2 linked regions of the Herpetosiphon gulosus genome follow. The protein of the gene in region 2 interacts with the protein of the main gene of each other region in a pairwise test. Links are inferred from orthologs where the notes say so. Each region holds a gene or a part of one and is shown on either strand. Other genes may lie near its edges. The genes, in order: cysE and cysK.

The links.
Region 1: the proteins of cysK (region 2) and cysE interact in binary tests that used the Escherichia coli proteins (3 or more experiments, as listed by UniProt). The link is inferred for Herpetosiphon gulosus from one-to-one orthologs.

Annotation. Positions count from the first base shown.
Region 1 is NZ_BAABRU010000005.1:148,232-164,047, forward strand. What follows is about bases 8,710-11,434. They hold cysE (serine O-acetyltransferase), read left to right. Parts: upstream 8,710-9,553; coding sequence 9,554-10,315; downstream 10,316-11,434. Other genes in these bases: ABEB26_RS08280 (FmdB family zinc ribbon protein), read left to right, coding at 9,142-9,471; cysS (cysteine--tRNA ligase), read left to right, coding at 10,341-11,434. In the rest of the region: ABEB26_RS08255 (non-ribosomal peptide synthetase/MFS transporter), read right to left, coding at 1-1,731; ABEB26_RS08260 (glycosyltransferase family 4 protein), read right to left, coding at 1,728-3,041; ABEB26_RS08265 (non-ribosomal peptide synthetase), read right to left, coding at 3,038-4,927; ABEB26_RS08270 (FAD-binding and (Fe-S)-binding domain-containing protein), read right to left, coding at 5,171-8,059; ABEB26_RS08275 (cysteine hydrolase family protein), read right to left, coding at 8,063-8,704; more of cysS, read left to right, coding at 11,435-11,741; ABEB26_RS08295 (50S ribosomal protein L11 methyltransferase), read left to right, coding at 11,896-12,861; ABEB26_RS08300 (16S rRNA (uracil(1498)-N(3))-methyltransferase), read left to right, coding at 12,861-13,604; ABEB26_RS08305 (S41 family peptidase), read left to right, coding at 13,745-15,163; ABEB26_RS08310 (copper amine oxidase), read right to left, coding at 15,207-15,816.
Region 2 is NZ_BAABRU010000004.1:370,057-385,975, reverse strand. The notes cover bases 6,054-8,881. They hold cysK (cysteine synthase A), read right to left. Parts: upstream 8,019-8,881; coding sequence 7,089-8,018; downstream 6,054-7,088. Other genes in these bases: ABEB26_RS07510 (cation:proton antiporter domain-containing protein), read left to right, coding at 8,124-8,881; ABEB26_RS07520 (YtxH domain-containing protein), read left to right, coding at 6,657-6,896; arsJ (organoarsenical effux MFS transporter ArsJ), read left to right, coding at 6,054-6,551. Outside these bases: ABEB26_RS07560 (Rossmann-like and DUF2520 domain-containing protein), read right to left, coding at 1-14; ABEB26_RS07555 (lysoplasmalogenase), read right to left, coding at 428-1,126; ABEB26_RS07550 (MBL fold metallo-hydrolase), read left to right, coding at 1,243-2,010; ABEB26_RS07545 (putative quinol monooxygenase), read left to right, coding at 2,080-2,436; ABEB26_RS07540 (mechanosensitive ion channel family protein), read right to left, coding at 2,372-3,187; ABEB26_RS07535 (arsenate reductase/protein-tyrosine-phosphatase family protein), read left to right, coding at 3,520-4,293; ABEB26_RS07530 (ArsJ-associated glyceraldehyde-3-phosphate dehydrogenase), read left to right, coding at 4,293-5,306; more of arsJ, read left to right, coding at 5,316-6,053; more of ABEB26_RS07510, read left to right, coding at 8,882-9,986; ABEB26_RS07505 (potassium channel family protein), read left to right, coding at 9,983-11,062; ABEB26_RS07500 (hypothetical protein), read right to left, coding at 11,050-12,165; ABEB26_RS07495 (LppM family (lipo)protein), read right to left, coding at 12,281-13,174; ABEB26_RS07490 (hypothetical protein), read left to right, coding at 13,296-15,158; ABEB26_RS07485 (ATP-binding protein), read left to right, coding at 15,202-15,919.

The sequences.
Region 1 (15,816 bases), on a different replicon or contig from region 2:
CGCGCCCGCCTTGAGAATCCCCAAAGCTCCCACCAACAAATCCAACGAACGATCAATAAACAACCCAACTCGCATATCGCTGCCGATGCCGCGTTGGCGCAAGCTATGGGCTAGTTGGTTGGAGCGTTGATTGAGTTCAGCGTAGCTGAGGGTTTGGCCTTCAAAATGCAAGGCCGTGCGCTCTGGCACTCGCGCCGCCTGGGCTTCGAACAAACTCACAATTGAATCGACTGCTGGATAATTGGCGCTGGTGTTGTTCCAGGTTTGCAGCAATTGTTGGCGTTCGCTGCTGCTCAGCAAGGGCAAATGCTCGATGCTGGCATCGGGATGGGTCACCGCATATTCCAACAAGCTATGGAAATGGCTGGCCATGCGTTCGATCGTGCTACGCTCAAATAGATCGGTGTTGTATTCAAAGGTGGCGCGATTGGCGGCTAAATTCAGATTAATATCAAATTTAGCGCTGCCAGTTTCGATTGCCCCGCCAAATTGCAAGCCAAATTCACCTGAATCGACCGTTTGAATGCTGGTGGTTTGATGCACAAACAAGGCTTGAAATAGTGGGTTATGGCTCAAACTACGTTCAACCTTGAGCACATCAATCAAGTGTTCGAGCGGCATATCTTGATGCTCGAAAGCGGCCAACGAGGTTTGGCGAACTTGGGCAATCAGGTTGCGAAAGCTGGGTGAGCCAGCCAAATTGACCCGAATTGGCAGGGTATTGACGAAAAATCCAATTAAATCTTCGATTTCGCGGCGGGTGCGGTTGGCAATCGGCGTACCAATAATTAAATCGCTTTGGCCCGAATAGCGATAGAGCAAAACTTGAAAGGCTGCCATAAACAGCATAAACGGTGTGGCTCGTTCTTGGCGGCTCAAGCGCTCAACCGCCTCGACCAAACTCCAAGGCAGATGATATTCGACGGTTGCCCCAAGATCGCGTTTGACCGCAGGTCGAGCATGGTCGGTTGGCAAATTGAGCAAGGGTAGCGTGCCGCTTAATTGGGTTTGCCAAAAATTTAAATGTTGCTGATACACTTGCTCAAGCACATAACGTTTATGCCAAACCGCAAAATCGGCATATTGAATTGGCAGCGCTGGTAGCTCAAGCTGCTCGCCGCGTAACCCAGCTTCGTAGAGTTGGCCAAGCTCGCGCAACAAGACCCCAATCGACCAACCATCGCAAGCAATATGGTGAATCGTCAATACCAATTCAGCATGATCATCAGCCGTGTGCAGCAACAACCCGCGCAGCATTAAGTCTTTAGTTAGATCAAATGGCTGCTGACTGTGGCGTTCGATCTGCTGCTGGCGTTGGCTGGCTTGCTGCTCGTTGCTCAGCCCACGGAGATCCAAAATTTCTAACTTAAAGCTACGAAATGGCTGAATAACCTGCATTGGCTCGTCGTTGAGCACTTCGATCGTGCTGCGTAGCACTTCATGGCGCTGAATAATCGTATCAAGACAAGTTTGCAATACAGAAACATTAATTTCACCAGCAATGCTGAATGTTGCTGGAATGTGATAAGCAGCGCTTTCTGGTTGCCACTGGCTTAAAAACCACAAGCGTTGTTGGGCAAACGAAAGTTCAAAGGCTGGACGTTCGCCGATGCGGGCCAGCGCTGGAATGCTGGGTACTGGCTTGGCAGCTTGGCGTTGGCGCAAACGTTGGGCCAACAACGCACGGCGTTCGGGCGAAAGATCTTCAAGCTGGCGTGCGACTTCGGTCATACTTGCTCACCTCGGCGTTGTTTCAGGCGTTGGGCTAAGAGCGCCCGTTGTTCAGCAGGCAGGGCTGCCAACTGAGCGGCTCGTTGCACTTTGGGGTCGGGAGTCAAGCTTGGCACGACGCTAGTTTGGCGCGGTTGCAGGTTGAGAAAATAGCGTTCGAAATGTTCGATGCCAATGTTGTTGATAAAATTGAGCGCAGCGGCTTGCGAACGTTGAGCCAAATCGTTGTAATGCTCACGATCGTTCAGCAAACGCCGCAAGGTGGTTTCCCACGGCGTAACATCTTGGGCTGGCACAACTGGAATTGCCGTATAGACTTTGGCTGAAATGCTGCTATATTCGCGAATTTGGGTGACTGGCAGCAGATATTCCACGCCTAGTTTGGCTTCGGGCAAGCCACCAACATCGCTTGCCAATACTGGAATGCCGCGCAACATTGCATCAACCACCACCTGGCCGAACGATTCGCCCCACAGCGACGGCACCAGCAGCACTTTGACATGCTTGAGCACCTCGTTCATATCGGGTGAGGGCTGAATAAATTGCACATTGGGCAGAGCTTCGAGAATTGCCCGATCTTTGCCAGTGGTTGACCACGTTGGCACGGCGGCAAACTGGACTTCGGGCATGCGCTGGGCTAATTCAATAAAAATTGGGCTGCCCTTGAGCAGCGACGGATTGATCATCGTGACCGCGCCTTGATCGAAGTTGGCAAGGAACGGAAATGGGCCTGTGCCATACGATGGAAAGCGCAGCACGGTCGAATCGAGATTGCCCCATTCTTTGGCATAGCGTTGCAAGTATTCGCTAACGCAGATTAAATCGGCCATTTGTTGCAAGGTACGGGTTTTGGTCGGGTCGTCAACGAAGCATTCGGGGCCGAATGGCAGGGTTGCTTGGCTATGCGAGAGAAAAATAGCGCGGCCTGGATTAGCTTCGTGAGCCACCTCGACCCATAAAAATGAGCGATCTTCGGTGACAATCGTCCAATCGATGTTAAATTCGTTGGTAATCCGATGAATAAGTTTGGTGAAGAAGCTCAGCGAGCCGCCTGAGGCATAGACATCAACCCCGTTCATGTGGTAATGCACCATGTCGGGATGGCTGGCATCAACCACCTGAATTTGGCGTTGTTCCAATTGCTTGAGCAACTTTTCTTTACCATTTTTCTCGCGATTTTCTTCCAGCGGGTAGAGCACGATGCATTTGTGGCCGCGCTGTACGAGGCCTTCCATCAAAAAACGATTGGCTTTATGTGCCCCGCCAGAGACAAACAAATAATCAAGCGGCTGAATCAGCAAAAAGTTCATGCGGTGAGCGCTCCTTCATCAGCTAACAAGGCTTGAATTTCTTCATCGGAGAGGCCATCGAGTTCGTTCAACAGGTCGGCTAGCTCGGCATCATCAGCATTGGCAATTTGATATTGCTCGATCAATTGGGCAGTGGCGGCGATAGTTGGTTCAACTCCGAGCAAGACTGAGAGCGGAATTTCCACCGCAAAAGTGCTGCGAATTGCTGAAACAATTTGGGTTGCCAGTAGCGAGTGGCCGCCAGCATCAAAGAAATCATCAAGCACACCGATGTTGGGGGTATCCAAAATATCTTCCCAAATTGCAGCGATCTGCTGTTCAAGCGGTGTGCGCGGGGCTACATAAATTTCACTAACGGTCAGCAACGCAAAATCTGGCTCGGGCAAGGCGGCTAAATCGAGCTTGCCATTGGGCGTGCGCGGCAATTCTTTTACAACGGTATACGAGAGCGGGACCATATATTTGGGCAGCATGCTCTCCAAATAGCGGTAAATATCACGATAGTAGGGCATCACTTCGCCGTGCAGCACCAAATACGAAACCAAGCGCTCGGTCTGGTTATGGTCGTGATGCAGCGTCACCACGGCGTGGCGCACATTGGGATATTCCATCAACAACATTTCAATTTCACCTGGATCGATGCGATAGCCACGATGTTTAATTTGATGATCGATCCGTCCGCGAAACTCAAGGCTACCATCGCTCAAGCGTCGCACCAAATCGCCAGTGCGATACATGCGACTGCCAGCTTGTTCGCTCCATGGATTAGGCAAAAAGCGCTCGGCAGTTTGCTCGCCAAGGCCAAGATAGCCATGTGCCAAGCCAACACTGCTGACCAATAATTCGCCAACCGCCTCGCCTTCGACCAAATTTAAGTGTTCATCAACGATATAGGTTTGGCTGTTGCTGATCGCATTGCCAATACTGACGGCCATACCATAGCGCAAGGGCTGGCTCATCGTGGTGCAAACCGTGACTTCGGTCGGGCCATAGGCATTGATAAAACGGCGGTTTGTGCCCCAACGAGCCACAATTTCAGCGGTGCATGCCTCGCCAGCCGAAACGATGGTTTGTAAATTGGGCAAGTCGCGTGGGTCGAGTAAAGCCAGCACCGAAGGCGGCAAGGTGGTAACTGTGATTTGGTGATCACGCAGGGTTGTCAATAAGTCTGGGCCGGGTAAAAGATCGTTCGTTGGGGCTACAAACAAAGTCGCAGCCTGAAAAAAAGCCGTTAGCATTTCAGAAATCGAAGCATCGAAGCTGGGCGAGGCAAACTGCAAAATTCGTGATTGGCTGTTGATGTCAAAGCGCTCAGCTTGGGCAGCCGCCAAATTGGCCAAGCCGCGATGGGGTACGAGTACACCTTTGGGCTTGCCAGTCGAGCCAGAGGTATAAATGATGTAAGCCAGATCATCAGGCGTGAGTTGGTGTTCAGGGGCATGGCTTGGCTGTTGTGCCAGCTCAGTGGCTAATTGCTCAAAAATATGCAATTGTTGCTCGGGAAATTGGCTGGCGGTGAGTTGCGTTGCCAGCACCAAACTTGCGCCGCTGTTGCCCAACATATATTTAAGCCGTTCTTGAGGATAACTCGGATCAAGCGGTAAGTAGACTGCGCCTGCTTTCCAAATCGCCACGGCGGCGATCATTGCTTCGACCGAGCGTTCAAAGCAAGCGCCAACCGTGTGGCCACGGCGCACTCCTTGGTGGTGCAAATAATGGGCAAGCTGATTGGTGCGCTGTTCAAACTCAGCATAACTCAACTTGAATTTGCTGGTAGCAATGGCAATAGCCTGTGGTGAATGCTGGGCGTGCGTGCTGATAACATCATGCACAAAAACTGTGCCTGTGCGGTCGGCGGTGATCGGCGCTAATGTCTCTATTGACATAACACGGCTCCTTCGCATCGTTTTAGATTGTAGTTTTAGAATTGTTGCGATGCCTATGGAGCAGCGATAGCCTCAGCGCAACCGCCAAATAGCCCCGTAGGCAGGGCATGGTGATCGGTTAGGGGAATCAAAATACACACGACTCTTCAAGGCCATACTATACGCCAAAGCCATGGCTTTTGTCAATTTGTTGGATGAACAAACAATTGAACAAAGATGAAAATTCCTACGATTGCTTGTAGCTTAATCAGCTAAACAATCGGCCAAAAACACGATTGGATGCTGGGCGATTACGCCTGTGCCAGCCTCAATTTGATGGCGACAGGACATGCCTGCCGCGAGAATTGGCTGTTGGCTGCTGCGAACTGCCGGAAATAGGCGCTGCTCACCACAAGCCATTGAAACCGCGTAATGCTCGCGTTCATAGCCAAACGAGCCAGCCATACCACAACAACCGCTTTCAATTTCGTGGACTGCCAAGTTTGGCACAAGCCGCAACATCGCCAACAATGGGTTGGTGCTGATCAAGGCTTTTTGATAGCAATGACCATGGACTAAAACCTGATCGGCTGGTAATTGTTCTTTCCAAGGCCAAGCAACGCCTTCAGCCGCCAGTTTGACCAAAAATTCTTCAATGAAATAGCTTTGCGCCGCCACAATGTTGGCAGCATTGGTTGATACGAGGGCTGGGTATTCATCGCGAAAACTGGCGATACAACTTGGCTCTAGGCCAATAATTGGCACGCCCAACTCAGCAAATGGCGCAAGCAGTTCGATATTGTGCTCAGCATTGGCACGAGCTTCGGCCAACATTCCCTTCGAAATTAATGGCCTGCCACAACAACGCCGATCTTCGATTAAATAGACCTTGTAGCCAGCGGCGCTAAGAATTTTGACCGCAGCTTGTCCGATTTGTGGTTCGTTGTAAAGCGTAAAGGTATCATCCCACAGAATTAATGGGCCACGCGGTGCGGCTTGAGTTTGGCTTTGGCGTTTAAACCATGTCCGAAATGAGCTAAGCGCTAAGGCTGGCAATTGCCGCCGTTGATCAATGCCCAAGCTGCGATCGAGCAGCCAACGGGTGATTGGTTGGGCCAAAACCCAATTATTCAAGCGGGGAACCAGCATTCCTAGCTGATTGATTTTGGCAATCTGGCCAAACAAACGACTGCGCCACGGCACGCCATGGGTTGCTTGATACTGGGCCAGCCACTCCGATTTAAGCCGTGCCATATCAACAATCGATGGGCATTCACGTTTACACGCCTTGCATTCAAGGCATAAATCCATCGCTTCATTCAATTCAGGGCTGCTCAAACCCTCGGTTCCAAGCTGACCAGTCATCGCTGCACGCAGCGCATTGGCACGGCCACGAGTCGAATTGGCCTCATCGTGAGTCGCCATATATGATGGACACATCACGCCAGCATCATCTTTGCGGCAAACCCCTTGGCCATTACACATCTCAACTAAGCCTGCAAAACCGCCATCGGGCGTAAAATCGAAAAAGGTTACGCTGGGCGCATGCGGCGTTTGGTAGCTGGGGTTGATCCGCAGGATTTCAGGTTGCCATGGCTGGGGTGCTGCTAAAATTTTGCCTGGATTGAAGATTTGGTTGGGGTCGAACAGTTGCTTGATTTCGCCAAAGGCTTGGTGCAATTCTGCGCCATACAATTGTTGGTTGAAGGCTGATCGCGCTAAGCCTTCGCCATGTTCGCCCGTCGTCGTACCGCCAAGGCTCATTGCTAAGCTAGCAACGGCCTGCGAGATTTGAGCCATCTGGGCCAAGCCCTGCTCAGTTTTCAAATTAATTAATGGATTGATATGTAAGCAGCCAACCGAGGCATGAGCATAAAATGTGGCTTCAGTGCCAGCGTCGCGGCAAATTGCTTCAACGCCACGGGCATATTCGGCCAAACGAGCGACTGGCACGGTTGCATCGTCAACAAACGCTAAGGGTTTGGCATCGCCGCGCTGGCTCATCAACAAGCCTAAGCCAGCTTTGCGCACCGCCCAAACATTGGCAATGGCGGCGGGTGTGGTTTCATGCACAATCAGGCCAGTTTCGCCAAGCGCTCGTAAATGCGCTTCTAAGGCGGCATCGTTGGCGGCTAATTCGTTGGAATCGGTTCCCGTCCATTCAACAATTAAGACCACGCGTGGCTCGCCCACCACAAAACTCAAGCGCGAACCATACTCAGGGTTTTGGCGGGTCAAATTAATAAAATAGCGATCAAATAATTCGACCGCACTTGGGTTAAAGCGCAATATTTCGGGTACTAAAGCCAAGGCTCGTTGGAGATCATCAAAATGCCAGAGTGCCAACCGAGTGACCTTTGGCCGTGCTACCAAACTGAGTTGGGCGGCAACCGTCAAGCCGAGCGTGCCCTCGCTACCAACCAAAATTGGCACAGCACTAAACGGTTGTTGCTGTTGCTGATGTTGCAGCATACGTTGGAGATTGTAGCCAGCCACATTGCGCCAAACCTGCGGGTAATCACGCTCGATTGCTGGCGCATACCGCGCCACAATCTGGCCAAGTTGGGCTTGAATCTGCTGTTGGCGGGGATTGTTGGCTGCTTGGGTTGACCAAATTGCCACCGAACTATCATCTAAAATCGTTTCCATGGCGAGAGTATGATCAACGGTCAGGCCATACACAATCGAATGCGAGCCAGTTGAATTATTGCCGAGCATGCCGCCGATCGTGGCCGAAGCACTTGATGAAGGGTCGGGGCCAAACATCAAGCCATGCGGTTTAAGGAAATGATTCAAACGATCAAGCGTGCAGCCAGCTTCAACCCAAATCTGGCGGCTACTCGAATCAAAATCGCCAATTTGGCCGAATGAACGTGAGAGATCAACGATAATTCCCGCGCCAATCGCTTGGCCTGAGAGGCTTGTGCCACCGCCACGCGGCACAATTTGCGCACGGTAGCGTTGAGCAATTTCGACGATTGCCTGCAAATCGTCACGATCGCGCGGAATAACCACCGCTTTGGGCATGACGGCATAGGATGAGGCATCGGTGCTATACAGCGCACATGTCAAGCGGTCGGCGTGAACCTTGCCACGAACCGACCGCTGAAGTGCAGCCAAAACCTCAGCCTGAAGTTCTGCTGCGTGATTCATTGATTAATAGCCGCGACTAGCATTAACCATGGCACTACGTCCGCTCAAAATTTCGAGGAATTGCTGATGATCCATGGGATGCGAGAACATTGGGTAATCTTTGCTGATTGCGCCTTGTTGCTCTTCAGCGCTGGTGGCGGCCACACAATCGGTCAGGGTAATTACATTGTAGCCGCGTTCATAACCTGAGCGCATGGTCGATTCGACGCAGCAGTTGGTCAAAAAGCCCGCCAAAACCAAGTTGGTCAAGCCCCGGCTACGCAAAATAAAATCAAGATTGGTGCTGGCAAAAGTGTCGAGGCCACGCTTGCCCTCGATCACAATATCGTTGCTTGCTGGGGTCAGCACATCAACCAATTCTGCGCCCCACGTGCCCTTGCGAAAGGCGTTGTTATCGACCACGCCTTTAAGAATGCCATAGGGGTGGCTGGTAATTTCGCGGTAGCCTTCGGCAAATGAAATTGGCGCATGAATGATCGTCACGCCTGCTTCCCGCGCTTGTTTGACCGTTTCGATCGCGTTGGCTAGCATATTGGTGGCTTGCATACTTTCGGCGACAGCGCCGTGGAGCGCCCCACCTTCCGAAGTGAAATCGTTTTGAAATTCGATCAAGACGAGCGCGGTTGTGGATGGATCGATCTGCATACTATCTCCCTTGTGGCTGAAATGGAGAACGCTGATCGGGCGGCATTAATGTGAGCTACATTGCCCAATCCCATTATCACAAAGAACCAATTGAAGATCAAGAGCAGGAAAAGGATGAAGGATGAGGGATGAGGGATGAAGATCCAGGAGTTAGGGGCTGGGAATCAGGGGTCAGCGAATCAAGCAAATCTGTGCAATCTGTGGCTAAACATAACCTTCGTGATCTTCGCGATCTTCGCGGTTACAACACGTTGTGTCCTTCGCGAATCAAAACCGATCTCTAGCCCCTGATTCCTGACCTGACCCCTATATTCTATGTTCTTTGCTCTATGTTCTTTGCTCTGGTTGATCAGCAACCATAATTACGGTAAAATGAGCCAGAGTGCCTTTTGGGGCTTTGTTACGTTAAACTTTCATCCTGTCGGAGGTATGGTAGCGTGCCAACCTATGTGTATGCGTGCCAAGCATGTGGCGCACAATTCGAGCAATTTCAACGCTTCTCTGACGAGCCGCTGACGATCTGTCCGCGCTGTCAAGGCACGATCAAGCGTGTGTTTCAACCGGTTGGCGTGGTATTCAAGGGTAGTGGATGGTATATTAATGATAGTCGTGCAGGCAATAATAGCAGCAACAGCAGCAAATCAAGCACTCCAGCACCAGCCAGCAGCGATGCTAGCAGTGCCACGCCTGCTGCTGCTACCAGCGAAAGCAAGCCTGAAGCACCCAAAGCCGAAGCCAGCAAATCAGAATCATCGGCTGCGGCCTAAAGCGACATTCAAGAACCCAAGGTACTTGGCTTAAGGCTAATGGCCTTGGGCTTTCTTTTTGTCTGCGAAAGGATGGATCGTTATGCGGCATTGGTGGCGTTTGGTTCGTGAAGATATTCGGACAATTTTACACAATGATCCTGCTGCTCGCTCAATTTTTGAGGTGCTACTGTATCCGGGTTTTCAAGCGGTGCAAATCCATCGGCTAACCCACTGGCTTTGGGGCATGAACTTGCCGTTTATTCCGCGCTTGCTCTCGCAAATCACGCGTTTTTTCACAGGCATTGAAATTCACCCAGGGGCCACGATTGGCCATCGTCTATTCATTGACCATGGCATGGGCATTGTGGTTGGCGAAACGGCGATTATCGGCGATGATGTGGTGATGTATCAAGGTGTGACCCTCGGCGGGACGGGTAAGGAAATCGGCAAGCGCCACCCAACCATCGGTAATAATGTGGTGATTGGAGTTGGAGCCAAGGTGCTCGGGGCAATTACGATCGGCGATGGCGCTCGGATTGGCGGCGGCGCGGTGGTGGTCAAGCCGGTGCCAGCTCATTCGACCGCGATTGGCGTGCCTGCGCGGGTCGTCGCCACCCGTGATCCGCAAACTGGCCAAACCAACCGTGTCGAAATGTTGCCCGACCCTGAGGGCGCGATGCTGCGCTCCTTGCACGAATCAGTTCAACATTTAAATCAACGGGTGGTTGAGCTTGAAAGCGCTATGGGTAGCCAAGCCTACCATATTGCTGCGCTCAGCGCCCAACGCACCAATGGCGATGATCCCTTCGATTGCCTTGATGATTTGCAAAGTTATGAGATGCACTACGCTGACGGTATTTAATTTTTTGTGTTGAGGAGCCACACTTATGGCATTAGCAATTTACAACACGCTCACCCGCCAGACCGAGCCGTTTACACCGTTGGTTGCTGACCATGTGTCGATGTATGTCTGTGGGCCGACGGTGTATTCTGATGCGCATATTGGCCATGCCATGTCAGCGGTGGTGTTCGATGTGGTGCGGCGCTATTTGGAATGGTCGGGTTATACGGTGCGCCACGTGATGAATTTTACCGATGTTGACGATAAAATTATTCGCCGTGCCAACGAGCAGGGCCGCGACCCCATGGAATTGGCTGAGAGCTATACCTTGGCATTTCTTGATCAATTGGGCCAATTGAATGTGCTGCCCGCCACAGCCTATCCACGCGTTTCAACCACCATCCCACAAATTATTCAATTTATCGAAGGCCTGATTGCCAAAGATGCGGCCTATCACGCCAGCAATGGCGATGTGTATTTTCGGGTGCGAGCCGACGAAGATTATGGCAAACTTTCGCGCCGTGCTGTCGATGATATGCGCTCCGGCGCTCGAATTGCTCCCGATGAAGCCAAAGATGATCCGTTAGATTTTGCGCTTTGGAAATCGGCCAAACCAGGTGAGCCAGCTTGGGAAAGTCCATGGGGTCAAGGACGACCTGGTTGGCATATCGAATGCTCGGCCATGAGTTTGCACGAATTAGCTGAGCAGATTGATATTCATGGTGGTGGCAACGACTTGATCTTCCCCCACCACGAAAATGAAATTGCCCAAACCGAATCATTAACTGGCAAAAATTTCGCCCAAGTGTGGATGCACAATGGCATGCTGCAATTGGCTGGCGAGAAAATGAGCAAATCGCTGGGCAATTTGATCACAATTGATCAATTTTTAAGCGAGCACTCTGCCGATATTATGCGCTTGCTGGTACTTTCTGGCTCGTATCGTGCGCCATTGGTTTATAATGATGAGGTTTTGGCTGATACCCAACGCAAACTTGAGCGCATTATGTCGGCGTTCAAGCCCGCTCATGGCACGGCAACCAGCGGCCCAGTCGTCGATACGCTGAATGCGATTGTTGCCAAAGCGCCAGCCGATTTCCGCGCAGCGATGGATGCTGATTTCAACAGCGCGGCGGCCTTGGCGGTCTTGTTTGATCTGGTGCGTTCGATCAACGCTGCCCGTGATGCAGGCGTTGGTGGTGAGCCGTTCGCAGCAGGTCAAGCCCGTTTACGCGAATTAGCTGCCGTGCTGGGTTTACGCTTAGAGATACATAGCGCCAGCAAAACCGATGCTGCACCTTTTATCGAATTGTTGATTGAGCTACGCGCTGAGTTGCGCAAAGCCAAACAATGGGCACTCTCCGATTTAGTACGCAACCGCCTGAGCGAGCTTGATGTCCAACTCGAAGATGGCCCTAACGGCACAACCTGGACGACGAAAGGATGAGGGATGAGGGATGAGGGATGAGGGATGAGGGATGAGGGATGAGGGATTTATTGTAACGTTGAATTATTTTGGCTATCAAAAAAAGGAGTGAAAGGCTGAGGAATGCTATTTATCCTTCATCCCTCATCCTTCATCCTTCTAAACAGGGGTTTTTATGCAGTGGCTCGAACTGAGCGTGACCGTCGATACCGAAGCGGTCGAAAGTGTGTCGGAATTATTTGCCCAATATGGCTATAACGGTGGTGTGGCAGTCGAAGAGGCGATCATTCCATCACTCGACTCACCTGAATATCAAATTGATACCAATAAACCAGTGATTGTGCGTACCTACCTGCTGGCCAACGAGCAAGCCGCCGATGCTCAAACTCAGATCGAACGCGGTTTGTGGGTGCTGGGCATGATGCGCCCAGTTGGCGATTTGCACGTCAAAACTATTGCTGAGGAAGATTGGGCCAATGCATGGAAGGAGCATTATCGTACTCGCCGCATCGGCCAACGCTTCGTAATTGTACCCTCGTGGCTCGAATATCAGCCTACTGAAAACGATGTTGTGTTGAATCTCGACCCTGGCATGGCCTTTGGCACTGGCTTGCATCCCACCACCCAGCTCTGTCTTGAGTTGATGGAATTGATCGAATTTAACAACACTACAGTGCTTGACCTTGGCTGTGGCTCAGGCATTTTAGCAGTTGGTGCGGCCAAACTTGGCTCCCAACGAGTTTTGGCCTTGGATACCGACCCAATCGCGGTTAAAGCGACTGCCGAAAATGCTCGCATTAATCATGCCGAAACCTTGGTAACCGCCTTGGAAGGTAGTTTGGGCGCTGCACCGTTGGAGCATTGGCTCGGTTGGGAAGGCGCACAACTTGGCACACCCCAAAGCTATCGCCATCACAACGAGTTTGATGTAATTTTAGCAAATATTTTGGCTAAAGTGCATGTTGTGTTGGGCAATGATTACCTCGCAGCGCTCAAACCAGGCGGCGTGCTAATCACCTCGGGCATTATCAACGAGCGCGAAGCCGATGTAGTGGCGGCCTTTGAAGCAGTTGGCTTAGAGCAAGTTGAACGGCGCACCCAAGGCGATTGGGTTGCGTTTACCCATCGCAAACCAGCCTAATGAAAAATACCTATCGCTTTTTTGTGCCCGCCGAGTCGATTCAGGGCGAAGCGTTATTTGTGGCCGAACGTGAATTGCTGCACCAATGGAACAACGTGCTGCGTTTGCGGGTTGGTCAGCATATTGCCTTGCTCGATGGGCTTGGCATGGGCTATATTGCTGAATTGACTAGCCTGAACAAGCGTGAAGCGCAGGGTCGGATTTTGCAACGCTATGCAGCGAATGGCGAGCCAAGCATCAATGTTACGCTTTATTTAGCCCTGACCCGAGGCGAACGTTTTGAAATTGCCTTGCAAAAATGTACCGAACTGGGCGCAACCGCCTTTGTGCCCTTATTGTGTGAGCGTTCGCAAGCTGATGTTTCGGCGACCAAACGCGAACGCTGGCAACGGATTATTCGCGAGGCGGCTGAGCAAGCAGGCCGTGGGCGTTTGCCAAGTTTGCACGAAGCCCAAACCGTAGCCCAAGCCTTGCCTCAAGCCCGTGGCCATTTGCTCTTGGCCGAAACAGGCCAAACCTTGTCCTTCAAGGCGGCATTGGCCTTAGAGCCACGCCAAGAACTAGCAATTTGGAGCGGACCCGAGGGCGGTTGGAGCGACAACGAGCTTGAGGCTGCTCACCAAGCAGGCCTTATAAGCGTTAGTTTAGGCTCGCGCATTTTACGGGCTGAGACAGCTCCGATTGCCGCTTTGGCAGCAGTTATGTTTCAATTTGATCAATGGTTTAGCCCAAATTCGTGCTAGCATGAACCATAGCCTGAGCGTCAACGCGGCCCACCCATTCGATTGCTAATGCCAACCTAACCTACAACTAGGTGCTTAAGTTGTACACTGCTAGACAGGCTGGATTAGCCTAGGTTAAATTGCATGAAACGAGGTTTTCTATGAGCGAATTCCAGCCCACGTCGGGCGGTAACTCTGCATCATCATCAAAAGTATGGGTGGTGTTGAGTGGGATTGTTGGAGTCTTGCTGGTGGTCGCGATTGCCCTTGGGGCTGGCTATTATTGGGGGAGCACCTCGAAAGAACAGGTGATGACGGCGGCTAATCAAGTTTTGGCTACCGAAACTGCCATGATTATGCAAGCTACCGCTCAGGCGTTGCCACCTGCGGGCGCTGATAAAGATTTTCAAACCTTTTGGGAAGTTTGGAATCTGGTCAATAAAGAGTTTTACCATACCGAGCCAATCGACGAAAAACAAATGATGTATGGCGCAATTCGCGGCATGCTCCAATCGCTTGGCGATGATTTTACTGGTTTTCAAGAACCTGAAGCTGCCGAACGCTCACGCGAGGATATGCGCGGCAATTTCGAGGGCATCGGCGCTTATGTCGAATATAAAGAAGGCCAGATCTTAATTGTTTCGCCGATCGAAGGCTCACCTGCTGAAAAAGCCAATGTGCGAGCTGGCGATATTGTGGTCGCGGTCGATGGGAAGCAAATTAGTGAAGTCATTGCGGATCTTGAACGCGATCAAGCGCTTTCCGAAGCAATCAAGCTGATTCGTGGCCCCAAAGGTTCGCAAGTAGTGATCACGGTCTATCGTACCAGCGAAGAGAAACAAATCGATATTACAATTGTGCGTGATACGATTCCATTGATCAGTGTGCGCTCAACCATGATTGGCGATATTGGCTATATTCAATTGAGCGAGTTTAAGCAAACCTCTTACGATGAATTGGATCAAGCGATTGCCAAACTCAAGCCCAATAATCCCAAGGCGATTATTTTTGATTTGCGCAATAACCCAGGCGGTTATGTTACCCAAGCCCAAAATATTCTTGGTCGCTTTACCAAAGATAGCGTGACCCATTATCAAGAAAATAGCAATGGGGTCCAAAGGGAATATCGCACCTTGCAACAAGGCACGCCCCAAGAGTTGTTTGATATTCCAGTCGTGGTTTTGGTGAATGGTGGTTCGGCCAGTGCCTCAGAAATCGTCTCTGGTGCAATGCAAGATACCAAACGCGCAACCTTGATTGGTGAAAAAACCTTTGGCAAGGGTTCAGTCCAAAGTGTGCATACTCTGACTGATAAGTCAGAAGCCCGTATTACCGTGGCCCATTGGCTAACTCCCAACAAGCGAGCGATTCATACGCTGGGGATTACGCCCGATTATGTGGTGCCATTCTCGGATGATGCAAGCCAATATCCGGTTGAATGTATTTTGAATCGCACCCCAGCCGATGGAGCAACCAGTTGTGCCGATTCACAATTGTTCTGGGCGCTGAAGTTCTTGGATGAACAGCAAACGCCGCCACCACCACCAACCCCAACGATTACGCCAACTCCTGGCAAATAGCCATAAAAAACGCCCGCTCAAGCTGAGCGGGCGTTTTGATGTTTTAGCGTTGTTGGCTGGCGTATAAGTCGCGGGGAACCATTTGGAAGCTGCTCCAGTGTGATGACATTAACGGGTCATCCTCGTCGCGGGGCAGGTGATGGAAGGTAATCCCAAACCAAACAATCGGGTCAGTCAGGGTTTGGTTGTTGACAAAACCACTGACATCGTCAGCACAACCACTGCCGTTATTGTGCGAAACCCAACGTTCACATGAGTTGTTTTCGGTCACATACACATCATTATTCGTCCAGGGCTCGAAGGTTGGGCCACGGAATACATGATCCGAATTGGGAATCAACTCGTAGGAAATTGGGTGACCATCAGCATTGGTGACCGTTTTGTTCTTAACCCGCCATGAGCGGAAGGTTTCTGGGTTGAATTTAACTGCGGTTTCGGCGGTGTAGTCTTGCAATTGAAGATTACGCTGAGCAGCACCACTCGAATCGAATTCGATCTGCTCAACCACGTTATTGGTATTGCCACCAAGGGCAAAATCGATTCGCCAGTAGTAATTGTGAATGTGTGATGTGCCATATTGACAGCTACTTGCATCGATTTTCCAGCCATATTTGGCGACATTGGTACATTTTTGCAATTTACCAGTCGCGCCG
Region 2 (15,919 bases):
GCGGAAAAAGCCATAAAAAAACCTCCGCAACGCCGAATCGCGTCAGCCGAGGACAACTAAGCACATCACTGTGTACTTACCATCTCGGTCGGGTGCGATCCAAGTGGTGTTTGAAACCAGAAAACCCATCAGTGCTTCCCGCCAAATTGGTCGAGAGCATGATCATTGTAGCACGTTCTGCAAAATGTCAATTAGCGAAGAAGCCACAAGCCGCAATTGTGGCTTTGTCGTTTGTATTAAAACCATAATTTTTGATGCAGCTGGATACGGCTGTCTATCAAAAATTGTGCTTTAGGGGGTGCAGGGGGATGAAAACACCCTGCGTTCCCCGCCTTGAGGCGGGGCGGAGGGGTGGTGATCAATTAAGCTCCCAGCATTGTTTGGCTGAAACTATATTAGCTAGATCATTAAAATCCTCTTTTCTCAATTAAAGCAACCAAGCCATGCTATAGACAATTAGGGCTTGGGCCGGACCATAGGTAAACCAAACCACATCGCCAATTCCGCGCCAACGGGCATCATTAAACAACTGGGTGGCCAAAATTAAATCGCTGAGCAAAAATAAGGCTGCGCCGATCGCAAATGTCAGCATTGGCAGTTGCTCCAAGGCTACCCCAGTTGCAATGCCTGTCGTGCTCGCCAGCAACAACGCATAAGGCAAAGCCACTTGATGCAACCGACTGCGTGAGCTATCGTGCCAAACTACCACATACCAGCCAAGCGCCCCCACGATTAACCAAACCAACCAGCTCAGCACATTGAAGCTTTCGATGCCTAGGCCAGCCCAAATATAGGCCACATGGCCTAGCCCAAAGGCACTCATGCCACCCAATACATAATTTTTAAGCGGAACAACTTGGGCCATGCATAAATCGCCCACAAAGCCCAAGCTCATGCCAAGCGCAACTAACAAGGCCGTTAGATTATGTTGCTGGTGCAGTTGCCACCACCAACTCCAAGCCGCCACCACCAAAATTGCTGATGACCCCAAACGCCCCCACAGCGTCATGCGGCGCGTGCCTTCAGGATTCGGCTTGCCTAGCACGAATCCGCCAAGCAACACCAGTGCCCATGCGACCAATAACCCACCCAACCAAAGCTGCATCATTGCAGAGAGTGCGTCCATACTGGCTCCTATAGTGGCTGCAAAATGTGAGTTTTGCACCCTTGTCGGGTCTTTTATGGCCTATTATACTAATTGCTGCGCTATCTGCGTAGATTGCACGACCAAAGGAGGTCCGCATGAGTAATTTGATTGTGCTTGGCTCTGGCACGGCACTTCCCGATGCTGAGCGTGAAAATAGTGGCTATGTTTGGCAAAGCGCGGCTGGCTTAGTCTTACTCGATTGTGGCGGTAGCCCGTATCGTCGGATGCTCAAATATGGGCTTGATCCACGTCAACTCCGCGCGATCTTCATCTCGCACAATCACCCCGACCACTTGATGGGCTTGCCCAGTTTGTTGCTACATTTGTGGTTGGCTCAACACAACGGTGAATTGCTAGTGTTTGGTAATTCGCGCACGATTGCTACGGCTGAGGCGGTTGTGCAAGCCGCCGATTTAGGCATTCATGCAATTACGCCCCAATTTCAAACCCTCGATGATGCTGGTGGTAGGGTCGAATTACCCTTCGATTTAGGTGCAACCTTCACCACCGCCCCAACCTACCATAGCCGCCCAACCCTCGCCTTACGGATTGATCAAGTAGGCCAAGGCAGTTTGGTGTATGGCGCTGATAGTGGACCATGCGCGGCACTAGTTGAATTAAGCCAAGCGGCGCATACATTGATTCATGAATGCACCGTTTCAATGCCCTTTGATACCCACTCAACGCCTGAGCAAGCCGCTACCACCGCTCAAAATGCTGGTGTCCAACGCCTGATTCTGACCCACTACAGCCCAATCAATACCGCTCCGGAAGCTGAAGTTTTGGCGCGAGTTGCCACAATGTTTAAGGGCGAAGTTTTGATCGCCTACGATGGTGCAGTTTTTGCATTGGATGCAGGCTAAGCATGCTAAGATAGCGCTGTGGTTACGGCCACCTCTTTGTGTGTCAATTCCCAATAAGGAGCTACGCCAATGGTTGTGCGCTTAGTTCGGTTAAAATTTGCCCCCGAACATGTAGCAGAATTTCTTGCATTTTATGCTGAATGCGAGCCAACAATTCGCCATCAAGAAGGCTGTTTGGCCTTATCGCTTTTACGTGAAACTGGCGACCCAACCGCCTTTGCAACCTGGAGTACTTGGGAATCAGGCCGTGATTTGCAACGCTATCGCCGCTCAGAGTTTTTCCGTGGCTTTTGGCCACGGGTCAAATCACTGTTGCGTGAGCCTGCCGATGCAGTTTCCTACGATGCCTTAACTGGCGATGCTATTCCCGATTTTCATCCGCAGCCAACACATGGTGCTCAGTTAACGCCGCTTGCAATTGAGTGATCAAGCGCTCACGCACTGCCGGAGCCATACTGTAACGCGCCTTAACTTTTAATGTAATCGTGGTCGTGACTGCACCAATTTCGCCATCTTCGCTGATGATTTCAGGTGTTTCAATCACATCATCACCTGGATCGCTGATAATTTGGTGCAGAACGATCATGGTTTCATCAAGTTTGGTAGTTGGCACGGTCAATTTGATGCTGGCTGGCGACCATTTGCCACGAGTAAAATTGCGAATGGTGCGAATATCGCCATTGGGCACCAGCCAAAGTTCGCCCGACTCGCCGCGAATATAGGTCATACGCAAACTAATTCGTTCAACACAACCCACCACCTGCCGATCACCAATCTCCACTTTATCGCCTAACGCAAATTGATCTTCAAATAGTAGCGTAATTCCGCCCAGAAAATCGCTAACATAAGGCCGCGCACTAAACCCCAAGCCCGCACTAAACAAGCCCAAAAAGGTAAATAAGGCACTTGGCTGAATAAACATGCCCATAATCAAAAACAGCGAGATCAAAATTGCCAAGCCATTGGTCAGCGATGAAACCAAGGAGCGCAAGGTCTTACGGCGGCGCTCGCTGAGGTTATGGCGCAGTAATTGGGCATTCGAGAGAAAGGCTCGCCGAATGATGATGCTAATCGCGCGTGCGGCGACTGCCACCAGCAAAAACGTCAGTGTGCCCCGCAACATATAGTAAGAAACGCTATTTACAGGTGGTAAATAAGGTTGAATCCAATCGAACATAGGGTTCCTCTGCTAGCTATTTTTCGCCAAACGTTGCGGCAATTCGCATGCCACAGAGTAGCATAGGAAAGGATGAAGGATGAATAATGAGGGATGAAAATCAAAAGGCAAAAGGCAAAATAGAGGTCAGGGGTCAGGATTCAGGGGCTAGGGGTCAGACATTACGCATAGCACTGAGCTGTAGTACATTGGGGATCACAAAAGCATAATTTGTGCAATTCGTGGCTAAAATAACTTCGTGCGCTTCGTGGATCAAAATGCTAGCTTGCTTTTTGCTAATACCTCGAATATACTTCAAAATAATTTGAATCATTTTGATTTGGAGTATTATTATGCAAAGCCTTGGGCTTGAACCACCTGCCGTGCTCAAATTGCTAGCGCATGATCTTCGTTGGCGCTTGTTACAACTTTTAGTCCATAGCGATTATCGGGTGCATGAATGTGTGGCGGTCTTGCAAGCGCCGATGAATGTGGTTTCATATCATTTACGGCTGTTGCGTGAAGCTGCCTTGGTGATCGAACGCCGTAGCGAAGCCGATGGCCGTGATGTCTATTACCATCTCGATTTGCCCACCTTGCAAACGGCCTATCAAGCTAGCGCTCAAGCCCTGCACCCTGATCTTGATCCATTTGCTGGTAAATCAACTAGCCAAACCTATCAACTCACCAAACCAGTGCGAATTTTATATTTGTGCACCCACAACAGTGCTCGCTCGCAACTAGCTGAGGCAATTACCCGCCATATTGGCGGCTCCATGCTCGATGTAGTGAGCGCCGGAACCCAACCTGCCGAGGTGCATCACTTGGTTCTAGCAACCTTGGCCGAAAAAAAGATTTCCAGCGCTGGCTTATATTCCAAGGCACTCCAGCCCTACCTTGAGCAAGATTTCGACTATGTGATTACGGTCTGCGATCGAGCACGCGAACAATGCCCAACGCTTGCTGGCCACCCCACCAGTATGCACTGGAGTTTTGCCGACCCATTGCGTGAAACCAGCGAACTAGCCCAAGCCGCTGCAATTGAAACCACCGCCCAGCAACTGATGACCCGTATTCGTTTTTTACTGACCACCATTGAGCGCCAACAACGCGAAGGGAGCAAATAATGGCTTTACGAATTGGCATTAATGGTTTTGGGCGAATGGGGCGGCTAGCATTACGGGCTGGCTGGAATCGCCCAGGATTTGAATGGGTACATATCAACGAACTTAAAGGCGAGGCTGCGACTGCTGCGCATTTGCTGGCCTTCGATTCAGTTCATGGCCGCTGGAACCAAGCTGTGCAGGCCGAAGCCCAAGCCCTGATCATCGATCAACAACGCCTGAGTTATAGCAATCATGCGACAATTGAAGCAACCGATTGGGCGAGCCATGACGTTGATCTGGTGCTGGAATGTTCAGGCAAATTTCGTAGCCCCGAACAACTAGCGGGTTATTTTGCGGCTGGAGTCAAAACTGTGATCGTTGCCGCACCTGTTAAGCACGGCGCACTCAACATTGTGATGGGAGTCAATGATCAGCTCTATGATCCACTACAGCATCGTTTATTAACTGCCGCCTCGTGCACAACCAATTGTTTAGCTCCCATCGTCAAAGTGGTGCATGAACAGTTTGGTATCAAACACGGCATGATCACCACAATTCACGATATGACTAATACCCAAAATTTGATCGATGCGCCGCATAAAGATTTACGCCGTGCCCGCGCCGCTAGCCAATCGCTGATTCCCACCAGCACAGGCTCAGCCAGCGCAATTGGCATGATCTTTCCAGAATTAGCAGGTCGTTTAGATGGGGTAGCGATTCGCGTGCCCTTGTTGAATGCCTCGCTGACCGATTGTGTCTTTGAACTGGCCCGACCAACTACGAGCGAAGAGGTTAATCGGGCTTTGGCTGAGGCTAGTCGTGGAGCGCTCAAAGGTATTTTGGGCTATGAAGAACGGCCTTTAGTTTCAGTTGATTACAAAGGTGATCCACGTTCGGCGATTATTGATGCAGCGCTGACGACTGTTACCAACCAAACCCAACTGAAAATTATGGCTTGGTACGACAACGAAATTGGCTATGTTAATCGCATGTTGGAGCTAGCCGCCAAGGTCGCCCAACTTCAGGCAGGCTAGGAGCCAACCATGCAGCAACAATTCAAAGAATATGCGATTGTTACCGCCGCCTATTGGGCATTTACTTTGACCGATGGTGCGTTGCGTATGTTGGTTTTGTTTCATTTTCATCAACTTGGCTATGGTGCCTTGGCGGTAGCGGCGCTCTTTATTTTCTATGAAGTATTTGGGGTGGTTACCAATTTATTTGGTGGCTGGCTGGGCACACGTTTTGGCCTGAATCGCACGTTGCATGCTGGCTTGGTGTTACAAGTTGTCGCCTTGGGCATGATGGTTGTGCCCAGTGCTTGGCTCAGCGTGCCTTATGTGATGTTGGCGCAAGCTGGCTCGGGCATCGCCAAAGATCTGACCAAAATGAGCGCCAAGAGCAGTATCAAAATGTTGGTGGCTGAAGATGCTCAATCGACCTTGTTCAAATGGGTAGCCATTTTGACTGGCTCGAAAAATGCGCTCAAAGGCGTGGGCTTTTTCTTGGGTAGCCTATTATTGAGCACCATTGGCTTTCGCAGTGCCTTCGCCGTGCTTGCGAGTTTGATTGCTATGGCAGCAATCGGCACTTGGATCTTTTTGCAACACGATTTGGGGCGTAGCAAAGCCAAGCCAAAGTGGCAGCAACTCTTTGCCAAAAGCCGCGCGATCAATCTGCTTTCAGCAGCGCGTTGTTTTTTGTTTGCAGCGCGAGATGTTTGGTTTGTGGTCGGCTTGCCAGTTTTTCTCAGTGAAGTGCTTGGTTGGTCGTTTTGGCAGGCTGGCGGCTATTTGGCCTTGTGGGTAATTGGCTATGGCCTGATTCAAGCGCTCGCGCCACAGATAACCCGCCGCTGGCAAACCACGCCCAACGGTTGGGCGGCAACAATTTTGGCTGGCTTGTTGATGCTGATTATGGCGGCGATTGCCAGCGTTGTGCAAATCAACCAACAATCGGCAGTCGTGGTTGTGGTGGGCTTAATTGGCTTTGGGTTTATCTTTGCGCTGAATTCGGCGGTGCACTCCTACCTCATTTTAGCCTATACCGATCAGGATGATGTGGCTTTGAATGTAGGTTTCTACTATATGGCCAATGCCTTGGGTCGCTTGCTTGGCACAATTCTTTCAGGCCTGCTCTATCAAAGCTATGGGTTGGCAGGCTGTTTATGGGCAGCGGCCTTGCTGAGTGCAATCACAGCCATGATCTCATTGAGCTTGCCGCGTGTGCCAAACCAACCGACATTGGGCGAACAGCAGGCCAAGGCTGGCTCGATCTGAGCAGAATGGAACCAAATTGCTACTTGTAAGTTGGCCTGAATCTACTACAATAGAGCTAAGCAAGAGATCGTGGTAGATACCACGTGGCATTTCGGAGGAAACCCCATGACTGATAATGAACCAGGGTTTTTCGAAAATTTGGTTGATAAAGCCAAGGATGTCGCCGAGTCGGTTGGTGAATTTATCGGCGATGCCGCTGAAAAAGCAGGCGATTTAGCCGAGCAAGCTGCCGAAAAAATTAGTGATGTTGCCGAAGTCGTCGGCGATAAAGCCAGCGATGTGTATGAAGCCGCCAAAGATAAATTAGGCATCGACGGCGACGAAGCTCCTCCTCCAGCCGCCTAGTTTCACGAATTGCTAAAAATTCGACACCCTCAGCATGGTTCGGTGCTGAGGGTGTTAGATTTTTAGGGATCAGTTGTCAGGGCTAGGAATCAGGTTGAAACCGCCTTCATCCTTATCAAGACTCTGCGCCTCTGCGTTAAAATTACTTCTAGCTTTTCTGGACCCTGGCAACTAGCCCCTGACCCCTAAATCCTACTCAGCATCAAATAATGGTGTGCTGAGGTAGCGTTCGCCGTTGCTTGGCACAATAAAGACAATCGTTTTACCAGCATTTTCGGGGCGGGCAGCTACTTGCAAGGCGGCCCACGCGGCGGCCCCTGAGCTAATCCCGACCATCAAGCCTTCTTCGTGAGCCAATTTGCGGGCCCATTCAAAAGCATTTTCATTGGTAACTTGAATAATTTCATCGATCACGCTGGTATCGAGCACATCGGGCACAAAGCCAGCGCCGATGCCTTGGATTTTGTGCGGCCCCATTTTGCCACCAGAAAGCACTGGCGAGGCAGTTGGCTCGACCGCAATTGCCTTAAAGCCTGGTTTGCGTTCTTTCAGCACCGAGGCAACCCCTGTGATGGTGCCACCAGTGCCAACCCCAGCCACCAAAATATCGACAGCGCCATCGGTATCATTCCAAATTTCTTCGGCGGTGGTGCGTTGGTGAACTGCTGGGTTGGCTTTATTTTTGAATTGTTGCGGAATAAAGCTACCTGGATTTTCGGCGGCCAATTCTTCGGCGCGACGAATTGCCCCGGGCATGCCCTCGGAGCCTGGAGTCAAAACTAATTCAGCTCCAAAGCCTTTGAGCAATTTGCGCCGTTCCAAGCTCATGGTTTCTGGCATGGTTAGCACAATACGGTAGCCTTTGGCGGCGGCCACAAATGCTAAACCAATTCCCGTATTGCCACTGGTTGGCTCGATAATCGTGGTATCGTTTGGATTGATCAGACCGGCGGCCTCCGCTGCCTCGATCATCGCCAAGCCAATCCGATCTTTGACGCTGCTGGCTGGGTTGAAAAACTCAAGCTTGGCTAATACCGTCGCCCCCGTGGTATTAACCTTGCCCAAGCGCACCAGCGGCGTGTTGCCGATAAGTTGGGTAATGTTGTCATAAATCCGCGCCATGGTTTGAGTCCTTTTGTTAACTAAGTTAAACGACAAACCTAACAATAATAGCATAACATAGCTTAGGTTTGTGTCAATCTGGCAAGGCGCACAGAAAGGAGTTATATGGATGCACATAGTTTGCTGTTGATGGCGGGGATGGTGATTTGTTTTGGCATCGCCACCTTCGTGCTTGCTGAACGGATTGGCATCCCGTCGATTGTCTTGTTGCTGTTGGTGGGAGTGATCGTTGGCCCCGAAGTTTTTGGCTTGGTTGATCCATCGGCCTTAGGCGTTGGGCTGCGGGTGTTGATTCCGTTGTTTGTGGCGATTATTGTATTTGAGGGTGGTTTGGTGCTCGATATCAACGATTTGCGCCGTTTATCGTACCCATTGCAAATGTTGATGAGTGTTGGAGCCTTAGTGACATGGGGTAGTGCAACCTTGGTAGCGCATTTTGTGGCGGGCTTATCATGGCCACTGGCAACCTTGTTTGGGGCATTGATGAGCGTCACTGGGCCAACCGTGATTACGCCTTTGATGCGGCGCAGCAATGCCAAAGAACGCTTAAAAGTGTTGTTGCAAGCTGAAGGCGTATTGGTTGATGCGGTTGGGGCTATTTTGGCGGTGGTTGTGCTCGATGTCTTGCTCACCAGCGGCACAACCATTAGCGGAGCCTTCGATTGGGCCGAACGCTTGCTGATTGGCTCGTTGATTGGTTTGGTTGGCGGCATTGGCTTAGCCTATGCGCTGCGCTTTATCGGCTCGAAGCTCAATGCTGAAACCACTCGTTTGAGCGCGTTGGGTGGCGCAATCGCAATCTTTATCATTGCTGAAGCGATTTCGCATGAAGCTGGCATTGCGGCAGCAGCAGTTTCAGGGATTGCGGTTGGCAATATCGATTTTCCCCACGAAGAAGAAGTTGTCTTGTTCAAGGGCGACCTAACCATGCTGGCAATTACGATTATTTTTATTTTGCTAGCAGCTCGTTTGAAATTTGCCGATTTGGCCGCGCTTGGTTGGTGGGGCGTATTAGCGGTTGTGTTGATGATTGTGGTGGTGCGGCCATTGTGTGTCTTTGCCTCAACGCTTGGTTCAACCTTAACCTGGCGCGAACGGGCCTTTATTGCCGCAGTTTGCCCACGCGGAGTTGTGGCCGCTTCGGTTGCCACCTTTGCAGCGATCTCATTGGACGAAGCTGGATTTGCTGGGGGCAATTTATTGATTGGCTTGGTGTTTATGACCGTGATTGGCACGGTTGTGCTGCAAAGCTTCACTACCCCGCTGTTTGCACGTTTGTTAGGAGTTGAACCGATGACCACCTTAGTTATTGGCGCGAATGATTTAGGCCAGCTGTTTGCCCGCCAACTGCATAGCCAACATCACGATGTGGTAGTGATCGATACTGATCAACAGTTGATCGATCGGGTGCGCCACCATGGCATTAGCACAATTACTGGCGATGCGACTGATCTGCAAGTGTTGCGTAAAGCTGGCGTTGAACGGGCCAAAGCGGTTGTAGCCTTGACCCCGAGTGATAAACTCAATCTGTTGGTGAGCCAGGTGGTGCGTTCGCATTTCAAGGTCGCAACAATTGTGGCTCGGGCTGAAAATGAGAGTACCAGCAGTGTTTTGCGCGATCTTGGTATCACAGTTTTAAATCCCTTGCAAGCGTCGGTTGATGCCCTGACCCAGTTAGTTCAAGGCCCATCAGCCATGAGCATGCTCTTAAGCCATCAAGCCGATCAAAGCATTTACGAAGTTGAAGTATCGAATCCGCGAGTGGTTGGCAAGCCGTTGAAACAGCTTAATTTGCCAAGTAATGTCTTGATTGTGGCAATTCGGCGAGCGGGCAATTTATTTGTGCCCGATGGCCAAACCCAATTGCAAGCAGCCGATCAACTAACCTTGATTGGCACAGCTAGTACAATTCAACAGGCCGATCAACAACTGCGTGAGGGAGCGAGCGAGGCAATGTATCAAGCATGAAACCAACCAAAACCCCTAGTCGCAAAGCGCGTTGGAGACGACTGATCGCAGCCTCGTTGCGCGATGGTTGGATTGTGTTTCGCGATTCGGGAATTTGGCTGGGCTTATGGCTCTTGTTGTGGTTGGGGTTTACCTTGGCAATTTGGGCAGGCACGCGCCCTGTTTTGGCTTTTAACCAAGCGCTATATCAAGCATTTAGCCAAATGACGCTCAACCCTGTGCCACTGCCTGAGCCATGGTGGCTGCAAGTGCTGTTTTATCTCGCGCCAGCCTTGAATATTATTTTGCTGGCGCGCGGTGCGCTCAATATGGGTATTTTGCTCTTCGATAAACGCAATCGGCGGGAGGCTTGGCAAATGGCGTTAGCATCAACCTATCGTGATCATATTATTGTGTGTGGTTTGGGCAAAATTGGCTATCGGGTGGTTGGGCAATTGCTGGCCAGTGGCTGCGATGTGGTGGTGATCGATGCTCATAGCGATGGGCCGTTTCATGAATTGGTGATGGGCCAGCATGTGCCAGTGATTATTGGCGATGCTCGTCAGCCAGAACTGCTGCACGAAGCAGGCTTACGCCATGCTACCTCGCTCACCGTGGTTACTGGCGACGATTTGACCAATCTCGATATTGCTTTGACCGCCCGCGAATCGCACCCTGATATTCATATTGTGATGCGGGTTTTTAACGATTCATTGGCAAGCAAACTCAGCTCAGCCTTTCATATTCAGACCGCATTTAGCACTTCGGCGCTGGCGGCTCCAACGCTTGCCGCTGCTGCCTTGGGTCGCGGCATTACCAACGCCTTGTATGTGGCAGGCAAGTTACTCTCGACGGTGGAGATTACGGTTGCCCGCGATGGCATTTTTGATGGACGCTTGATCCAGACGGTTGAAAATCAGCACGATATTTCGGTGCTTTATCGGCGTGGGCGTAATGGCGAAGATTTACGCCCACGCGGCGATGAACGCTTGAGCAGCGGCGATCAATTGGTGATTATCGGGCCGCTAGCAGCGATTAACCAGATTCAAACCCTGAATAAACCGAATGCTGCGCCCCATGCGCCCTATCGGCTTTGAGGATCATCGTTAGACTCTTGCCAACTGCCCAGTGAACGGGTTGGCGTGCGGCCACCAAATTCTGTTGGGGCTGAGCCAAATGTGGTTGGCTGTTCGTAGCTGTTGCTGGCTTGAGCTGAGGGTGTTGGCGCTTGATAACCTGTTGGTTTTGGTGCATACGGCGAAATGCTATCACTTGGCTGGTAGCTCTCAGGTTTGGGTTGATAGGCTGCAACGCTATCGCTTGGTTGGTAGCTTTCAGGCTTGGGTTGATAGCTTGATGCTGCTAATGGAGTGGTTTGACTACCAGTTTGATAGGCTGGGTAATCGCTGCTTGGGCCAGCAGGCACTAAATCATACGGCTGGGTGCTGGGTTTGCGGCGGCTCAAGATAAAGCCAACGCCTACCAACAGCAACCCAACTCCAACCAAACCGCCAACGCCCCACAAAGCCCATTGCGGCACGCCAGCACTCAACGTACCCACAATTTCAAGCTGATAATCGCGGCTCAAAGGATAGGGAAAATCATAGGTGATGCTGGTTTGTGCTTCGTTGAGCGTGGCAATTTCGCGCTCGTTCCAAGTGCTAATTGATTCAGGAAAGCGAATTGTCCAGCTGGTGGTGGGGCTAGCAATCAAGCCGGAGCCAAACAGCTCGCCTGATTCTTGGCTGCCCAACATTGAACTTTGACCGTTTTTGACAGTTGCCTTGAGCTGAACTTCATTGCCGTTTTGCTCAATTGCCACATCCTCAAAACGCACCAAACTATAGAGTTCGTTTAATTCGCTGCTGGTCAATTGCTCTTTGAGCATCGCCAAATCGCGAAATTGCATGCGAATTAACGTGCCCCGATACTGACCATCTTCACTGGTCCAATTTTCGTTGCTGGCTTGCCATTCAGCAGGCAGTAAATCGGCGATTGAGCCTAATTCGCTGAGGGCATCATCGAGCACATCGGTGCTTGCGCCGCTTCCGCCCATCTCGGCAAAATCGAGAAACTGTTGCGAAAAACCTAGTCGAATTTCATAAACACCGCTGGCATCGGAATTAAATTCAGTTTGTTGTTGCTGACTCACACAACCACTCAACAACACCAGCCCGAGAAGCAACAACCAATAGCGCATACAGCAGCCTCCGTTGATCAAAAATCGCTCACTATCATCGTACCGCAATTTGCTGGCTAAAACGCCAACACTCCGCCGTAAAGACGGAGCGTTGGCCAAAAGGTTTCAAATTGGCTTATTGTTTGCGATTAGGGTCGTTGTTTGGGTCGTAATAACCTTGTTGTTGATTTTGACCTTGAGCATTGGGGTCGTAGGTTTGACCACCATATTGCTGATAGCCAGCGGCCACTGGAGCAGCTTTACGGCGGCTCATCACGAAGAAGCCAACACCAGCCAAGACCACCAACAAGCCAACGCCACCAAGGATCAATGGCAAATTACTGCCGCCAGCACCGCCACCACTCTTGGTTGAAACTGCTTTGAGGGTATAGGTGGCAGTTTTATCAACTGGGATTTTCCAAGTAACCGTATTGCCGTTGACGGTTGCAATATCGGTTGGCTCAACGCTGCTAACTTCACCTGGCAAGGTTACTTGCCAAACAATCACAGCCTTTTTCAACGAATCGCCCATGCCAGGCATGCCAGCGCCTTCGCTCTCGGCGGCAGCAGCCAAATCGGTGGCCATTGCATTGCCGGATACAGTGAAGGTTTCGCCATCATCGGTTATTTTAAGATTCGATAACGCTTGGCCGGTTGGGCTATCGCTGCTGCCCGAGTCACTCAAAAATTGGCTTAATTGCTCGTTCAAGGTCGCAACGTTGGCAAATTTCATGTTAATCTGTACGCCTTGGAACTCGGTTTCGCCAAGTTTTTCTTTCCAATCGCTGGTAGTTGCAGCCCACTCAGCTGGATAACCTGAAACATCATCTCTGGTTTGTTTAAAGGGATCTTCGCCCTCGGTGCCACCCATGCTTGCCATCATGGCCATTGTTTCGGCATCCATACCTACTTTAAACGTATTCGTGCCACTGCCATCACCGCTGATTGTGGTTTCGACTTGTGAGGCAACACAACCGCTCAAGGCAATTGCTAACACGCCCAACAACATCCGACTCATCCACTGTTTCATGGGCTTCGCTCCTTCAATAAACTGGCTAACGGAGGATACTGCGATTATAGATGGCAATATATGCCATGTCTACCAAGGTTCTGTGCTATCCTGATAGCAAAATTGCGATAAGGATAATGGTATGCGTCGCTGGCGAATCTGCCTTTTGCTGTGGATGTTGGTGGGTTGTAGCGCAACCGCACCTGCAACCAGCACCCAAATTCCAATTCAACCAAGCTTGCCAACCCTAGCTCAAACTCTCAGCCCGACTCAAGCACTGGCCACAAGCATCCCAATCATTGCCGATGAAGCGGCGGTGGAACTTGCCAGCCAACAAGGGCTTGAGCGCGATTTGGCCCAACTTGCCGTTGATTGGCGCTTGCTTAGCGAAAAACCTCAACCACTACGTTTGGAAATGCCCCCACCATACGAGCGCCGCAGCTTTTGGGTTACCGATTTAACTAGCAATCAACAGCGCAATATCAGTGCCACCCTTCAACTTAGTACCACTCACCTATTAATTTATGTGGCCGATGATTTGCCAGTTGATCAACAAGCGCTGATTAATGCTGCTCAGCAATTTGAACAGGTTGGTTGGCCGTTGCTAGCCAAATGGTATCCGCAACAGGCTTGGCCTCAAGTGCCGGTAACGGTCTTGAATGCTGCGGTCAACGGGGCGGGCGGCTATTACGCCAGCGATAACGAATTGCCCCAAGCGATCAATCCATATTCCAACGAACGCGAGATGTTGGTGATTAACGCTGCGGCCATGCCACCCAGCGATTTTGGCTATGTCGCCACGTTAATTCACGAAATGCAGCATCTGTTGCATCGGAATGTGCTGAGCCACCCCGCCACTTGGCTCAATGAAGGCGCTTCGATGTTGAGCGAAAATCGTTCAGGCTATGGCAACGATAGTTTGGCACTCGATTTTCTGGCCTCGCCGGATACCCAACTCAATGCGTGGGCCAGCAGCCCTGGCACTGCGCTCAAACATTATGGTGCGGCTCAGCTTTTCCTCGGTTATCTCGATCAGCAACTCGACGGCTTGCCGATGGGAACCTTGGCTGCTGCTGATGCTGGCGATAATTTGACCAGCATTACGAGTTTGATGGCTACCCGCTACCCCGATTTGACCAGCTTTGATCAGCTGTTTGCAGCTTGGGCGGTCGCCAATTTGGTGAATGATCCTGATCTCGCCGATGGCCGTTATAGCTACGATTTGCCTCGGGCTGTGTTGCCAGAGCCAGCCCAGAGCAGCGAGCAAAACTTGAGCATTCAGCAATTTGGCAGCGATTATTTGGCTTTTGATAGCGCCAGCAGCGAACGAACTGTTGAATGGCAGGGCAATACCACAGTGCCTATTTTCGCCGCCGATGTGACAAGTAGCGCCACATGGTGGGGCGGGCGCGGCGATGCGCGAGTGAGCACGCTCACCACAGCAATTCAAGTGCCCAGCGCTGGCAGTAGCCTGAGCTATCAACGCTGGTTTGATTTAGAGCAAGATTACGATTATGCCTATCTCAGCCTCTCGCAAGATAATGGCCAAACCTGGCAAGCGATTGCGACTCAAGCCAGCACTGGAGCCAATCCGGTTGGCTTAAATATTGGGGCTGGCTGGACAGGCCAACAAACCGCGTGGCAAGCAGAAAGCATCGATCTTGGGCCATGGGCTGGTCAACAAATTCAATTGCGATTTTGGGTTATTAACGATGAAGCGTATAATGCTGCTGGTTTAGCCTTGAGCAATCTCACAATCGACAATGTAATGGCTGAATGGAGCGGGGCTGGTTTTGTGCCAGTGCGTAATCAACTGGCGCAGCGTTGGGTGCTAACGGCAGTGCTGTATGATCAAGCTGGGGTTGCTGAAGTTGTCGCAATTCCAACCGATAATGGTCAAGCGCGTTGGCTGATTCCGGCTAATCGACGAGCGGTTTTGGTGGTCAATGCTACAACTCAAGGCACAACCGAGGCAGCCGATTACAGCTATAACGTCACACCGTAGTATAATTGGGCAGCCCTAGCTTAGATGGATTGAGGATTGGCTCATGACTGAAAGCGTCGCAATTACCGAGCAGCCTAGTCAAACGGCTGCGATAACTATCCCACGTTCGCCCTTAAGTCGGTTGTTATTGCCAATTGCCTTGGTGGTGTTGGCGCTTGGTGCAGGGCTGGCAGCGTGGAGTGGCTTGAATTTTGGCTCTCAAACGATGCTGATTGGAGCCATTGCTGGCGGAGTTGGCTCATTGGCTGCTTTGGTTGGCCTGATTGCTGGCTTGCGGCGACGCTTGCCCTTGAGTGGTTGGGCCTTGATTATTGGCACGCTCAGCATCGCTTTGGGTGCAACCATGGTTTTCCCCGAGCAACGCGAATTGGCGATTATCAGCGCCGCCCTGCCCGTTTTGTGTGCTGCACTGACCTTGCGCCCCTTGCATACTGCTATTGTTACGGTTGTTAGTTTAGCCAGTTTATGGGCAGCGGCTTATTTTGCCGCCGCTGAACCAAGTACCAATCAATTAATTCAATGGAGCTTGCTCAGCGCTTTTGTGCTGGTAATTAGCATTTTTGCCTTGGTTTGTAGCGCAGCCTTACGCGCTTTTGATCGCCAACAAACTGTCGGCCACGAATCAACCACCCAACTCAACAAGCAGCTTGGCGAAGAGCAAGAGCGGGTCGAACGCGCTGCCCAATTGTTGGTGCAAGAGCGTGATCGACTGGCGGCGGTGCTAGGCGCAGCTAGCGATGGCGTGGTGTTGGCCGATAGCA